2 regions of the Massilia sp. UYP11 genome follow, and region 2 is predicted to be linked to the other one. Evidence: predicted binding sites of a transcription regulator. Region 2 holds the regulator's gene; the other holds the start of a gene.
What was found. The regulator FliA, encoded in region 2, starts transcription of late flagellar genes. The targets are predictions, from matches to a motif close to CTAAAGTTTNNNNNNNNNNNGCCGNTA.

Region 1 (7,819 bases), on a different contig from region 2:
CTATTCGCCGACACCGGGCGAGAGCTTGTTGCTGGTCGATAAGATGCTGCGCCGCGAAGGCGAGGAAGTGGCGCCCGGACTGGTGCTCGAGCGCCTGATGCCGAAGGCGGCGGTGATGAACTACAGGGGGACCCGCTACCGTGTCGCGTACTGAAGCGCCGCCAACGGCGCAACGGCAGGGGGCCGGCCCGGTCCTGGGCGTGGTGGGCTGGTCGGGCAGCGGCAAGACCACCTTGCTGGAAGGGCTGGTCGCGCGCCTGGCGCAGGACGGCTTGCGGGTCAACATCGTCAAGCACAGCCACCACGACATCGAACTCGAACCGCCGCGCAAGGACAGCGCGCGCCTGCGCCTGGCCGGGGCGGCCGAGGTGATGATCGCGTCGCCTTACCGCATTGCCATCATGCGCGAACTGCGCGCCGAGCCGGAGCCGGGGCTGGACGAGTTGCTGGCGCGGCTGTCGCCGGCCGACCTGACCCTGGTCGAAGGCTATAAATGGACATCCCTGCCCAAGCTGGAGGTGCACCGCCCGGGTCTGGGCAAGCCGCCGCTGTTCCAGGACGATGTCACGATCCTGGGCGTGATCTCGGACGCGGCGCGGCCCGTCGATGCGCACGCCGGACTCGCCTGGCTCGACTTGAACGACCTGGGGCAGGTGGTGGAATGGGTTTGCGGATGGTTAAAGTCGCAGCCTCAAGTTCGGGGCGAAGCGGCCGTTAAAGACTGACGTGTCTTTTTCTGGAGAGGTGTATGGACGTCACGAACATTGCAAAGCTTGCAACCAGCATGGCCGAAACCGGTATCCGTCAGGAAGTCGGCGTTTCCATGCTCAAGAAATCCATGGACATCCAGGCGGCATCGGCCGCCCAGCTGCTCGACGCGCTGCCACAGCCGCAAAACCTGCCACCACACCTGGGCAATACGATCAATACCAAAGCTTGAACACAAAGGCGTGAATCCAGCGCCTGAGCGATCGGCGCTGATCGATGCAGAAGGCACGAACTTGAGCGCAAAAGCCAGGTCGAAGATCACATGGGATTGTGTCTTGCCTTTTGAAACCCGGCTTGCATGCCGGGTTTTTGCTGTCGTCGTTTAGTGGAATGCGCGCAGGATGCGCTCCTCGCCCGACCGGTCCTGGTAGCGGTCATTGGCGGCGCGGGTAGCGGCCATCATGCGCTCGAGTTGGGCATCCTCGAAGCGTGACAGTTCTTCATTCGCCGCTTCGAGGGCGAGCGACAGCTTGGCGCGCGCATTCTGGTACAGGGCGCTGGAATAATGATCGGTATTCTTGAGCAGTTCTTCCGCGTTTTCGATCACGAGGCGCAGGTCGCCAATCAATTGCTCCTGCGTTTGTGCAGTGTGTTCAGAGTTTTCCATCGCCTTCACCTCTAAGCCGTATGAGTGACGTCTTAAAATATAAACAAGGAAGCTCCGCTCTGTTTGTTAGTGCGCAAACATAAGACAGCCGTTCTGGTGCCCTATTTCTTCGCACTATAAGCCCGGCGCGCGGGCGTCAACAGCTTACTGCACGGTAATACGCAGGTCACCGACCGAGACGGTCTGGCCACTGCGGATTTTCGCCGTTTTGCGGAGTTCCTGCCGACCATCGACCGACACCACACCGCTGGCGACCATGTTCTTGCCGGCGCCGCCGCTATCGACCAGGCCCACCAGCTTCAGCAGCTGGTTGACCTCGACGAATTCTGATGTCAAATCGAAAACTATTTTTTGCATTCTATCCTCGGGTTGGTGAAGGCGGCGTACGATTGATGAGGTCGCCTAATGTGGACGTGGAACGCCGTCGTTCGATCGACACCGCAGCGTCGTCCGGCTTACACCGGATCCGGATGCGTCATGTCGATCGGCACGATCCACTGGTCGAACTGCCGTTCGTCGACGAAACCGCTCTGCAGGGCGGCCTGGCGCAAGGTCAGGCCGTCCGTCGATGCCTTCTTGGCGATCTGCGCGGCGCGATCATACCCGATGTGCGGCGCCAGCGCAGTCACCAGCATCAGCGATTTTTCCATCAGCTCGCCGATGCGGGCGCGGTTCGGCTCGATGCCCCGGGCGCAATGCTCGTCGAACGAACGCATGCCGTCGGCCAGCAGGCGTGCGCTCTGCAAGAAGTTATGCACGATCATGGGCTTGAACACATTGAGCTCGAAATTGCCCTGCGAGCCGCCGACCGTGATGGCGACGTCGTTGCCGAATACCTGGCAGCACAGCATGGTGAGCGCTTCGCACTGGGTCGGATTGACCTTGCCGGGCATGATCGAGCTGCCCGGTTCGTTCTCGGGAATGGTGATCTCCCCCAGGCCGGAGCGGGGGCCGGACGCCATCCAGCGCACGTCGTTGGCGATCTTCATGAGGGCCGTGGCCAGGGTCTTGAAAGCGCCGTGGGCGCCGACCATGGCGTCGTGGGCGGCCAGGGCCATGAACTTGTTCGGCGCGGTCTTGAACGACAGGCCGGTGCGCGAGCCGAGCTCGGCCGCAATACGCGGGGCGAATTCGGGGTGGGCGTTCAGGCCGGTGCCCACCGCGGTGCCGCCGGCGGCCAGCAGCAAGAGGCCCGGCAGGGTGGACTTCAGCAATTGCTCGGCATAGTCGAGCTGGGCCACGTAGCCGGAGAATTCCTGGCCCAGGGTCAGCGGCGTTGCGTCCTGCAGGTGGGTGCGGCCGATCTTGACGATCGGCTCGAAATCGCGCGATTTGCGCAGCAGGGTGCCGCGCAGCTGGGCCAGCGCCGGCAGCACATTCTTGGCCAGGGCCCAGGCGGCGGCCACGTGCATGGCGGTCGGGAAGATGTCGTTCGACGATTGGCCCATGTTGACGTCGTCGTTCGGGTGCAGCAGTCGCCCTTCGCCGCGCGCGCCGCCCAGCAGCTCCGAGCCGCGGTTGGCCAGCACTTCGTTCATGTTCATATTGCTTTGCGTGCCCGAGCCGGTCTGCCAGACGGCGAGCGGGAATTCGTCAGGATGGCGGCCCTCGAGCACTTCGTCGGCCGCCCGCATGATGGCGTCGGCCTTGTCGCTGGAGAGCTTGCCGAGCGAACGGTTGACCGCCGCCGCCGCACGCTTGACCTGGGCCAGCGCCGCGACCAGCTCGGGCGCCATGCGCTCGGTGGAGATGTGGAAATGGTGGAGCGAGCGCTGGGTCTGCGCGCCCCATAGACGATCGGCAGGCACGTCGATCGGGCCAAAGCTGTCCTTCTCAATCCTGTTTTCCATAAACATTCCTGTTTTACAAGGGGCTGGGATTAAAGAGTTTATCGCAATGTCCGTTAATTACGCTTGGGCTTCTCTTTCGGTATTCCTTATGGCTAGCCGCCTCCCCTTGACCATCACTTGCACGCTGCTGTCCGGCCTCGCCGGCGCAGCCGAACTGGGCGAAGCGCAGGTCGCTTCGTACATCGGCCAGCCGCTCGTGGCGGACATTGAACTGACCATGCTCGCCGCCCCGTCGACCCCGGTCCAGGTGCGCCTGGCCCACCCGAACGTCTACCGCGGCGCCAATATCGGCATGCCGCACATGCTGTCGACACTGAATATGACTGTGACGCAGCGCGAGGGCCGCCAGTTCCTGCGCGTCACGTCGCTGGCCCCGGTCGAGTCAAGCCGCCTGCACCTGTACCTGGAACTGGCCGATGGCGGCCAGCGCGACGTGCGCCTGGTGACCTTGTCGATGGCGCCGGATCCGAATCCCCCGCCGCCGGCGCCGGCCAGGATCGCGACGCCGGTCGTGGCCGCCACGCCGCCGCCGGCCGCGGTCGCGCCGGTCGTGGCCAAGTCGCGTCCGGCGCCGCCCCCCGTGCCGGTCGTCGCGAAGATCGCGCCGGCGCCGAAGCCGGAACCCGCATCCGGGGCCGAGCCCAGGCCGGAACCGCCACGGGAAGCGCGGCCGGCGCCGGCCGCGAAGCCGACCCCGCCGCCCAGGGCGCTGCCCCTGGCGCTGGCCGCACCGCCTGCGCCGGCCGCCTGCGCCCCCGGCATCGACCGTTCGACCGTGTGCGCCGCGCTGGATGTCAAGAATGCGCAATTGCGCGAACAGATCGGCCAGCTGGAAGACAAGGTGAAGGTATTGCAGGTGGCGCTCGGCGCCAGTCCGGCGGCGGTGGGCAAGCCGCAGCTTGCCAACCCGAACACGCCGCATCCGGCGCGGCGGCGTCCGGCGCCCGAACCGGAGGCGTCGACGCCCTGGGGCTGGATCGCCGGCGCCGTTGGCGCCATGCTGGTGCTGGCCGGCGCTGCGCTCCTGATGCTGGTGCGGCGGCGTCGCCAGCGGGCAGGGCAGCTTCAGCCCATGCGCGGCGTACCCTGGATCACGCGCCTGCGCGAGCGTATCGCGCGCAAGAAAACAAGCCCGGAACCGGTCGAGCCGAATCTGGACGAGACCGGGAAGCAGATGTCGACACCAGGGTGACGGTGCGTAATGCAGGACGTGTGATCGATGAGGCCAACAAAAAAGGCACCCGCAGGTGCCTTCGTTCAGGATTCGCCGGGAATCAATGCACCGGGAATCAATGCGCCTGCAGCGCGCGGTCCAGCCGGCCATCGGATGGCTCGGTCACGTCGCGGATCGCGCGGTCATTGGCCATCAGCTGCTTGAGCAGGTCGATCTTGCGCAGGCGCTGGGCGCCTGCCAGGGCAGGCATGCCGGCGGCGGCGCTGCGGGCTTCGACCTTGGCTTCCAGGTTCAGGCTGGCAAACTCGTTCCAATCCCCGGTCTTGGCGGCGTCCGACATCCGACGGGTCAGGCCAGCCAGGTTTTCGTACATCGCGAGGGCGTCGTTTGCGTTCATGTTGCCACCAAAACAATGAAAGTCCGGCCGGATTGCCGGTTGTCTGGTTCTTTTACGGCAGCGGTTTCGGGAACTTTAGGGTTGCCTCGAAAAAATCTTGAATTTTTTTTGAGGCGGTCTGGCATGCCATGCCACGCCGTTGCGCGGCATGGCGCACCGCTTTCGCATCCCCTGGTCAACGATCGACGCGCGGCGACGGCGCCGTTCGCCGCCGGCTGGCATACTGTCGTCATGGATCATGAGAACAAACACGACAAGATGCACGCGGAGGAGCACGACGCGCACGACGCGCTCGACGAGATCGCGCGCCGCACGCTGGCGCATTACGAGCGCAACGCCGATGCCTTCTTCGCCGGCACGATCGACCACGACGTCAGCCAGAACATCGCCGCCCTGCTGGACGCGATCGAGGCTCCGCGCCCGTACACCATCCTCGACCTGGGCTGCGGCCCGGGGCGCGACCTCAAGACCTTCGGCGCGCTGGGCCATCGTGCCATCGGCGTCGACGGCAGCGAACGCTTCGTCGCCATGGCGCGCGCTTACAGCGGCTGCGAGGTTTGGCGCCAGGATTTCCTGCACCTCGATCTGCCTCAAGGCTTATTCGATGGCATTTTCGCCAACGCGGTGCTGTTCCATGTGCCCAGCGCCGCCTTGCCGCAGGTGCTCGCGCACCTGCACGCCGCGCTCAAGCCGGGCGGGGTGCTGTTCAGTTCCAATCCGCGCGGCGACAACCAGGAAGGCTGGAACGGCCCGCGCTACGGCAGTTATCATGATTACCCCACCTGGGAACGCTACCTGCGCGCGGCCGGCTTCACCGCGCTGCATCACTACTACCGTCCGCCCGGCCTGCCGCGCGACCAGCAGCCCTGGCTGGCCAGCGTCTGGAGAAAACCAGGGTAGTTGTTGCGACCTGTTTGTTAAGCGTCGAACAGAACCGCCTGGAAGTTCTACCTATTCTTAAGGCTCATCCACGTCACAGGCAAGGAGACTGCAATGAACAAGGATCAAGTCAAAGGCAAGGCGAAGGAAGTTGGCGGCAAGGTGCAGCAGAAAATCGGCGAAGCCGTCGGCAGCCGCCAGCAGCAGAGCGAAGGCCTGTCGAATCAGGCCGAAGGCAAGGTCCAGAAGAAAGTCGGCGACATGAAGGAAGTCGCCAAAGGCAATCGCTGATCCAGCCCGTCTTCCAGAACGGCCCGGTCGTGAACGCGACCGGGCCGTTCTGCTATCTGGCCGCCGAATTGCGTCCCGGATGATGCGCCAGGCGTCCGGATGGCGACGCCAGGCCAGCGCCCTCAGCCGGGCGCCGCTCCTTGCGCCGGCCGGTCCCCCAGCACGTCTTCTATATAGAGCATCTTGACCAGCACCGACAGCACTGCGGCCAGCGGTGTCGCCAGCGCCACGCCGGCGAAGCCGAACAGGGTGCCGAAGACCAGCTGCATCACGATCACCAGCGCAGGCGGCAGGTCGATCGCCTTGGCTTCGATCATTGGCTGCAGCACATAACCTTCAAGCATGTTGATGGCCGCGAACAGCAGCAGCGCATACATCGCCATTTCCGGACTGATCGACAGTGCCAGCAGCACCGCCGGGATGCCGGCCATGATCGGGCCGAGGTAGGGGATGAAGTCGAGCAGGCCGGCGATGATGCCCAGGATCAGCGCCAGCGGCACGCCCAGCAGGGAGAGGCCGATCGCGGTGGTGGTGCCGACGATCAGCATCGACACCGCCTTGCCGAGCAGCCAGCTGGCCAGCGAATCACCGATCTCATCGATGACCTCGCGCGCGCGGCCGCGCCTGTGCTGCGGGATCAGGCGGATGAAGCCGCCGGTATACACACCCGGCGTGGCGGCAAAATAGATGCCGACGAAAATGATGATGACGACGTTGCCGAGGGCGCCCAGCACGCCCGTGAAGAACAGGCCGGCATTCGGCACCAGCGAACTCATCTGCTTGACGATGTCTTCCGGCGGCGGCAGTTCGTCGACGACGCGCTTGAGCAGGGGATGCTGTTCGACTTCGCCCTGCAGGCGCTCGATGGCGGCCGGGATTTCCTTCGCCAGCTGGGTCGACTGTTCGGAAATCTGCGGCGCCATCGCCCAGCCGCCCAAGCCGATGATGGCGCCGAGCAGCAGCACGACGATGCCGAGCGCGAGCTTGCGCTGCAGATGAAAGCGCCGGTGCATGATCTCGCTCAGTTTATAGAGCAGGATGGCGAACAGGACGCAGGCGAACACCAGCAGCAGCGCATCGGCCGCCAGCACGGCGGCGGCCAGGCCAAGGACGAACAGCACTGCGATGCCATTGACGAGGGTCACACGGCGCGCCAGCCGGCGCTGGCCTTGTGGGGCGTCATGGGTTGCCGGGACGGTGTCGGGAGTGGTGTCATTCATGGGGATTCTCTTCTCGAGCGGCGCGCCGCGTTGCAAAAAAAGATTAGCATTCAAGCCATAAAAATGTCGCGCGGATGGGGTCGCATGACTATGTGCGTGCGCGAACAGATGAGCGGGCGCGAAAGGACTATTCTGAAGTCATCGCATGGCCATCCAGGCATGTATTACTCAAGGAGAACACCATGAACAAAGACCAAGTCGAAGGCAAACTGAAAGACATCGGCGGCAAGATTCAGGAAGGCGCCGGTAAAGCGGTGGGCAGCACCGAACAGCAGGCCAAGGGCCTGGCAAACCAGGCCGAGGGCAAGACCCAGGAAGCCTACGGCGACGCGAAAGAAGGCGTGAAGGATGCCGTGGACGGCGCAACCCGTCCAGCGCCACGTCCGTAAGCCACGCCGCGCTTTTTCGAGCGCAATGAACAACGGCCGCGTCGATCGACGCGGCCGTTTTGTTTTGGAAAACAGCGATCAGTTCGGCTGCGTGCCGCCCAGCTGCCGCTTGAAGTAGGACTCGATCAGGCCATACACGTGGCGCTGGTTGGTGCGACCCGACATGCCGTGCTTGGCGCCCGGATAGGTCATCAGGTCGAACTGCACATTGCGCTTGACGAGTTCGTCGATCAGCAGGGTGGTG
Region 2 (7,819 bases):
GCTCGACCAGCCCAAGGTCGGTAATGGTCACCAGCACGTCGAGCGGAACCTCCGAGTCGGCGTGCAGATAGAACTCGACGCCGCCTGGCCCGCCCTCGGAATCGTGCGGTCCGATATTGGTCACATACACGTTCGCCCGGCCCAGGTGGGGGCGGCCGGGCGAGGAATCGTGGGGATAGGCCGCGGCGCCGGTCCCGGTCCCGGCGCTCCACTCGACGGCGGTGACCATGACGGCGGAGCGCTCGCACATCTTTTGCCAGTCCCAGTTGTAATTGCATCGCACGCGGCCCTGGACCTTGCGATACAACAGCCGAATCGATTTGACCATGGTGCCTCCCGGGGGCCATCGACAGTCAGCCTGTCTTGCCCACTTAGACCTCTCTTGTAGGACAAAGATCGCCCGGCCGCGACGCCTTCTGACGACAATACCGGCTTGCCATTCAATCAAAATGTATCGCTGTTGCCGATGTCGATGAAATAGGCCCTTTTCCCCATCCTTTTCCCCTGATGGTTTCCCTAGAGCATCGTCAATAATGGTTCCTATCGACAGGCATCGTGCCGTCATGCAGAACCAGATTGAAGCGCGGAGAACCAGATGAAGGTGAAGAAATTTACGGCAGCAACGTCCCGAGATGCCTTGCGCAAGGTGCGCGAAGCCCTGGGGCCGGACGCCGTCATCCTCTCCAACCGTCCGGTCGACGGCCAGGTCGAGATCCTGGCGCTGGACAACGATGACGTGGCCTCGCTGGCCGCGCCGGCCGCCGATTCGGAAATGGCCCAGCCGGCGCCGCAATTGCAGCACTTCGACGACCTGGCGCCAGCCAAGGCAGCGGCCCCCGCAGCCGCTCCGGCCTTCCTGTCGCGCCGCCTGCAGGACGCCGCCCCGGCCGCGCCGAGGGCGCCGGTCGCGCCAGCCTATACCGAAGTGACCCCGGCCCCGACCTACGCCGAGCGCCGCGCCCCGAGCGCCGAGCCGGCGATCGACATGAGCGCCATGACCTCGATGATGAGCGCCGCCATCGCCCAGGCCAAGGAATCGGCCGCCGCCGAAATGAACGGCATGATGAGCGAGATCCGCGCCATGCGCGGCCTGATGGAAACCCAGCTGGCCGAACTGTCGTGGAACGCCACCGCCCAGCGCGAGCCGCACAAGGCCACCGTGCTGCGCGAGATGCTGGCTGCCGGTTTTTCGGCCACCCTGGCGCGTTATCTGATCGAGAAAATGTCGGCAACCAAGGATGCGCTCGAGGCCATGCGTTGGGTAAAGACCGTGCTGGCCCGTAACCTGACCACCATCGGCAACGAAGACGCGCTGCTCGAGCAGGGCGGCGTGTACGCGCTGGTCGGCCCGACCGGCGTCGGCAAGACCACCACCACCGCCAAGCTGGCCGCGCGCTGCGTGATGCGCCACGGCCCGGACAAGCTGGCCCTGATCACCACCGACGCCTATCGTATCGGCGGCCACGAGCAGCTGCGCATCTACGGCAAGATCCTGGGCGTGATGGTGCACTCGGTGAAGGACGAAGCCGACCTGCGCATCGCCCTGAAGGAATTGCGCAACAAGCACACCGTGCTGATCGACACCATCGGCATGTCGCAGCGCGACCACATGGTGGCCGAGCAGGTCGCCATGCTGTCCGGCTCGGGCGCCGACGTGAAGCGCCTGCTGTGCCTGAACTCGACCTCGACGGGCGAAACGCTGAACGAAGTGGTGCGCGCCTACCAGGGCAGCGGCCTGCACGGCGCCATCATGACCAAGTTGGACGAAGCCACGTCGATCGGCGGCGTGCTCGACATCGTGATCCGCCAGAAGCTGAACCTGCACTACATCTCGAACGGCCAGCGTGTGCCGGAAGACCTGCACGTGGCCGACCGCACCCTGCTGGTCGACCGCGCCTTCCGCAACCGCGGCAACGCTACTACCGACGCCGACCTGCCGCTGATGATGGCGGCAGCCCAAGCCGCGCGCGAGGTGAGCCTTGGCTAGTTTCGATTTCGACCAGGCCGAAGGCCTGCGCCGCATGCTGCAGGGCCCGCGTCCGCGCGTGGTCACCTTCCTCTCGGCCACGCCCGAAGACGACAAGGGCGCCATGCTGGTCAACCTGGGCGCTTCGCTGGCCCAGGCCGGCAACGACGTGCTGATCGTCGACGCCTGCGAAGTGGACTACGGCGTCGCGCGCCGGCTTGGCATGAACCGCAGCGCCTCGCTGCTGCAGGTGGCGCGCCAGGAAAGCGCTTTGAACCAGGTGATCCGCCCGGCGCCTCAAGGCTTTTCGGTGGTGCCGATGGGCGTGCCCGACACGGCGGCCGAAGCGCGCCGCCTGGGCAAGACCTTCGACGTGCTGGCGCTGCAAACGGGAATCGTGATCGTCGACGCCGAACTCGGCCCCGACGGCGATTTCCCGGTGGCTTCGATGGTGGATTCCGAGATCGTGGTGCAGGTATCCACCAGCGCGGCGTCGATCACGAATGCCTACGCACTGATCAAGCGCTTGTCGCAGCAACTGGGCCGGCGCCCTTTCGGGATCCTTGTTACCGGCGCGACAGAGACTGAGGCCAAGGTGGTATACGATAATATGTCAGCGGCAGCAACACGTTATCTTGCCGTCAAGCTCAGCTTCATGGGCTCTGTGCCGGCCGACGAATACCTGCACCGGGCCGCGCGCCTGGGCCGGGCCGTGGTCGATGCCTTTCCGCTGGCCGGTGCGTCGGTGGCGTTTCGCCAGCTCGCAGGCAAGTTCGCGCTGAACGCCATGCCGCAGTTCGGCAAGCAGGGCGGCGCAGCCCGCTTAGGTTCGTGACCGGCATCGGCAATAGAACAAGTAGAGAGAAGACTGACACCAGCATGTACACGGTCAAAGGGAAAACGGACAAGAATTCTTTGCTGACGGAGCATATGCCGTTGGTAAAGCGCCTTGCCCACCACATGAAGGCCAAGTTGCCGCCTTCCGTGGAAGTCGATGACCTGGTGCAAGCAGGCATGATCGGCCTGCTGGACGCGATCAACCGCTACGAAGACACCCACGGCGCGCAATTCGAGACCTATGCGGTGTTGCGCATCCGCGGCGCGATGCTCGACGAATTGCGCAGCAGCGACTGGATGCCGCGCAGTACGCGCCAGAACATGCGCAAGGTCGAGACCGCAATGCACGCGCTGCAGCAGCGGCTGGGCCGCCCGCCGAGCGAATCCGAGGTGGCCGGCTCGCTCAAGCTCTCGCTCGAGGATTACCAGGACATGCTGGCCGACTCGGGCGGCCACCAGCTGCTCTATTACGAAGATTTCCATGACGACGACGGCGACGGCAATTTCCTCGACCGCTATGCGGTGGACGACAGCGACCCCTTGCGCGGCCTGATGGAAACCGACTTCCGCCACGCCGTGATCGAGGCCATCGACAACCTGCCGCCGCGCGAGAAGCTGTTGATGGGCCTGTATTACGAAGAAGAGCTGAACCTGAAGGAAATCGGCGCCGTCATGGGCGTCTCCGAATCGCGGGTGTCGCAGCTGCACACCCAGGCCGTCGCGCGCCTGCGCACCACCTTGAGAGAGCATATATGGACTGGGCCAGCGTAGGCGGCCTGGTGCTGGCGATCGCCGGCATTTTCCTCGGCTACACGCTCGACGGCGGCAGGTTCGCATCGCTGATGCAGCCGGCGGCCTTCGCCATCGTCGTCGTCGGCACCTTCGGCGCCGTGCTGCTGCAGAGCGAGTCGCGCACGTTCCTGCGCGGCCTCGGCATGCTGCGCTGGGTGTTCGTGCCGCCAAAAAACGGCCGCCAGAAGCTGTCGCGCGACATCGCGCTGTGGAGCCAGTCGGCGCGCCGCGACGGCCTGCTGTCGCTGGAACAATATATGGGCAGGGCCGATCCGTTCGTGGCCAAGGGCCTGCGCCTGGTGGTGGACGGCATCGCGCCCGACAAGCTGCGCAGCCTGCTCGAGCACGAGATCAACGGCTATGAATTCGCCCAGCGGCAAGCGGCGCGCATCTGGGAATCGGCGGCCGGCTATGCGCCGACGATCGGCATCCTGGGCGCCGTGCTGGGCCTGATCCAGGTGATGGAAAACCTGTCCGACCCGGCGCGCCTGGGTTCGGGCATCGCGGTCGCTTTCGTCTCGACCGTGTACGGCGTGGGCCTGGCCAACCTGTTCCTCTACCCGGTCGGCAATAAATTGAAGGCGATCGTCAACGACCGGGTCGCGCAGTACGAGATCCTGGCCGAGGTGTTCGCCGACCTGGCCAGCGGCGACCACGGCCGCGTGGTCGACGAGCGCGTCGCCAGCCTGCTGGCGCGCCACTGACGGCACGCGAGATCATGGCCCGCAAGCGCTACGACGAGGACGTCCCGCAGGAACACCACGAGCGCTGGCTGATCTCGTACGCCGACCTGATCACCTTGCTGTTCGCCTTCTTCGTGGTGATGTACGCGATCTCCATCGTCAACGAGGGCAAGTACCAGGTGCTGTCCGACGCCCTGGGCGACGCCTTCGGCGGGCGCGGCGCGGCCACGCAGGTGAACACCAATGTCGAGCCGGTGCTGCCGCTGTCGCACATCATCAACCGCAAGCGCAACGAGGCCGCGCGGCGCGAGCAGGAGCGCATGGGCGCGATGGCGCGCGCGCTGTCGGCGACCCTGCTGCCGCTGGTGAAGTCGGGCCAGGTGCGGGTGACCCAGAACGCGCGCGGCATCAGCGTCGAGATCAACGCCAGCGTGCTGTTCGCGCAGGGCCAGGCCTTGCTCGATCCCGAAGCGCGCGAAGTGCTGGGCGCGGTGGCGGGCCTGCTCCGGGATGACAGCCACCGCATCGAGGTCGAGGGCCATACCGACGACGTGCCGATCGCCAGCCCGGTGTATCCGTCGAACTGGGAACTGTCGACCGCGCGCGCCTCGAGCGTGGTGCGCCTGTTCATCGACCACGGACTGCCGCCGGCGCGGCTGTCGGCGATCGGCTTTGCCGACACGCGGCCGGTGGCGCCGAATACGGACGTGTCCGGGCAGACCCGCAACCGGCGGGTGGCGGTGACCATCCTGGCGGCCTTGCCTGAAACAGGCGGTAACATTCTGCCCTGAACTGTCACGACTACCCGTGTCATAATTGGAAGACCGTTGTCGCGCCCGCGGCGGCGAGTCTGTCAAACCGTGGTGGCCCCGTCCCGGAAGGAGGCAAGATGCATGTCAAACGAAGCATGCCGGCAGCTGTGCTGGCGACGCTGCTGGCGCTGGGCGGCCTGGCCGGCGCGGTCAAGGCCGTGGAGGCCAAGGTGAACGTGCATCACCGGCTCGAAGTGAAGACCGGCGCCAAGTCGGTCAAGGTGCGGGTGCTGATCGAAAACCGCGGCGACCAGTCGGTGTGGATCCCGCGCGAGATCGCCCTGGGCGACGACCTGACCGCTCCGCGCTTCGACCTGCGCACACCCGGGGCAGAAGTGGCCTACACCGGCCGCATGGTCAAGCGCGCGGCCCTGGGCCCGGCCGACTACCTCGAGGTCAAGCCGCAGACCACGCACCTGAACACAATCGACATCACCCAGGCCTATGCCTTCAAACCAGGGCAGCACAGCTACGAGATCCGCTATGCCGGACCGTGGCTGTCCAGCCTGGGCAAGGTCGATGCGGGCAGCATCAAGAGCAGTCCGGCGATTCCGGTGAAGTTTTCGTTTACGCAGCGGTGAATCAACGCTTGCTTGAACCGTAGGGTCGGCGGCTCGTAATCTGGTCCACTGGACCAGATTACCCAACGCGGTGATAGGTAGCGGCAAGATCATCCGGCGCGAAAAGGGCACCGATAACCATCACCGCGTCGGCGGCGAAGCCGCCAACCCTACTGCCGGCGTGTTCTCCCCAAAATACTCATGTGAATCGGCGTTGTTGATCGCCCGCTCGGGCGCCGTGCGCGCCAGTTCGGCGGCGCCGGACTGGCCGTACACGTGGTCATCGGTCGCCGCCACCACGTCGAAATGGCTGAGCTCGTGCAACAGGGTGCCGCCGCGCGAATCGGTGCCGGTCACGGCCGCGGCCCAGAACGCCCTGCACACCCACACGGTATAGGGACGCGCCGGATACACATAGGCGAAATACGGTTCGTCGCAATCGCAGTCGATCTTGACCGGCTTGTTCTCGAACGCGTCCTTGATGGCCGTGAAATTGCCGCTGACCTTGGCGCCGCGCGCGGCGTCGGGCGCGCCGAACCAGGTCGTGTAGCGCTCGCCATACTGCTTGCCCGAGGTGAGGTAGGCGTGGGCATCCCGCGTCATCGCGCGTCCTGCATCCATCGCCGTCACCAATTGCTCTTGCTGAGCGTTCGAGCAGTTGGCGTAGCTCAGGCCGGCCCCGCCCGGTTCCGGCGCGATGGCGGCCGGCTTGGCGCCGCGCGGCAGGCGGCCGTCGACCCAGATGCTGACCGGCTTCGAGACCAGCTCGCCAACCACCGCCTGGACACCGGCGCCCGGCGCCGGCATGGCGGCGCTGTGGTAGCGGATCGTGTAACTGCCGGTCACGCTCATCTCGTACAGCCGCGACAGCTCGACGGTCTTGCTGAGCGAGGCGCCGGGATCCAGGCGCACGTAGTCCGACGGGCCGGGCGCCGCGCGCTTGATGCGCCGGCCGAGGTAGCGCACCGGCTGGCCGTCGCGCCGCACCTCGAACAGGGACGCCTCGACCCCATAGAGCGGCGTGCGCCAGCGCAGCAGGTGCTGGGCGGCCCCGGACGCATTGGTGAGGGTGACGCGCACCAGCACGTCGTCGCCACGCTCGACGGCGGGTTTCACCGGCGTGACGGTGACCTCGACGGCGGCCGCGGCGCTGCTGCAGAACGACAGCACCAGGGCCGCGACGGCGGCCGACGGGAGGACAGGGTGGAGGGACATGGCGGGCTCCTGAAATGATGGCGATTCCCCACTGTCACCCCATACAGGTGCTGCATCTTGCGCTGATGCAACGTTCATTGTTACTCTTCTTAAACCAAGTCAATGGGCTGGCGAAACTAATACAAATAAGTAACAGAACAGCGACCGCTGGCAGGCGGGCGACCATGGGCGTGCGGCTGGCGAGCGACGCAGCCGCGTAGGCGCGCCTGGCGTACGGCGCTGTCCGGGGGCCATGCCGCTCATTGACAATCGAGCTATATCGCCCCGAGAATGGTGCGTTGGATTTTGGGCTCAGGAAGGCGCCCTGGCGCCGCCTGACCATGTACACTTTTACCAGGAACCGCAGGAATGACCATCCTCGTGACCGGCGGAGCGGGCTTCATCGGCTCGAACTTCGTCATCGACTGGCTGGCGCAGCATGACGAGCCAGTCGTCAACCTCGACAAGCTGACCTACGCCGGCAATCTCCAGAACCTCGCCAGCCTCGAGGGCAATCCGCGCCACCACTTCGTGCGCGGCGATATCGGCGATGGCGCGCTGGTAGGCCGCCTGCTGGCCGAACACCGGGTGCGTGCGGTAGTGAATCTCGCGGCCGAAAGCCACGTCGATCGCTCGATCGACGGCCCCGGCGCCTTCATCCAGACCAATATCGTCGGCACCTTCAATCTGCTCGAGGCGGTGCGCGCCTACTGGAACGGCCTGGCGCCCGGGCTGCGTGAGACGTTCCGCTTCCTGCACGTGTCCACCGACGAGGTGTATGGCTCGCTGTCCAGCGACGCGCCGGCGTTCAACGAGCAGAACCGCTACGAGCCGAACAGCCCTTACTCCGCCAGCAAGGCGGCGTCGGACCACCTGGTGCGCGCCTACCACCATACCTATGGGTTGCCGGTACTGACCACCAACTGCTCGAACAATTACGGCCCGTTCCATTTCCCGGAAAAATTGATCCCGCTG

Region 1: the regulator FliA is predicted to act here: its motif matches at 4,849-4,875, upstream of ABIB38_RS15575 (flagellar protein FliT).

The regions. Positions count from the first base shown of each region.
Region 1 covers NZ_JBNDJE010000011.1:48,488-56,306, reverse strand. The annotation lists gene ABIB38_RS15610 (general secretion pathway protein GspB) at 1-154, shown strand, start outside; gene mobB (molybdopterin-guanine dinucleotide biosynthesis protein B) at 141-725, shown strand; gene ABIB38_RS15600 (YjfB family protein) at 749-940, shown strand; gene ABIB38_RS15595 (DUF883 family protein) at 1,091-1,375, opposite strand; gene ABIB38_RS15590 (RNA-binding S4 domain-containing protein) at 1,520-1,732, opposite strand; gene fumC (class II fumarate hydratase) at 1,831-3,225, opposite strand; gene ABIB38_RS15580 (type IV pilus assembly protein FimV) at 3,314-4,417, shown strand; gene ABIB38_RS15575 (flagellar protein FliT) at 4,515-4,796, opposite strand; gene ABIB38_RS15570 (class I SAM-dependent methyltransferase) at 5,055-5,696, shown strand; gene ABIB38_RS15565 (CsbD family protein) at 5,790-5,966, shown strand; gene ABIB38_RS15560 (AI-2E family transporter) at 6,089-7,186, opposite strand; gene ABIB38_RS15555 (CsbD family protein) at 7,369-7,575, shown strand; gene ABIB38_RS15550 (S9 family peptidase) at 7,654-7,819, opposite strand, start outside.
Region 2 covers NZ_JBNDJE010000016.1:68,766-76,584, reverse strand. The annotation lists gene ABIB38_RS18630 (hypothetical protein) at 1-328, opposite strand, end outside; gene flhF (flagellar biosynthesis protein FlhF) at 596-1,987, shown strand; gene ABIB38_RS18620 (MinD/ParA family ATP-binding protein) at 1,980-2,801, shown strand; gene ABIB38_RS18615 (RNA polymerase sigma factor FliA) at 2,846-3,574, shown strand; gene ABIB38_RS18610 (flagellar motor protein) at 3,556-4,299, shown strand; gene motD (flagellar motor protein MotD) at 4,314-5,069, shown strand; gene ABIB38_RS18600 (hypothetical protein) at 5,168-5,671, shown strand; gene ABIB38_RS18595 (M35 family metallo-endopeptidase) at 5,792-6,865, opposite strand; gene rfbB (dTDP-glucose 4,6-dehydratase) at 7,214-7,819, shown strand, end outside.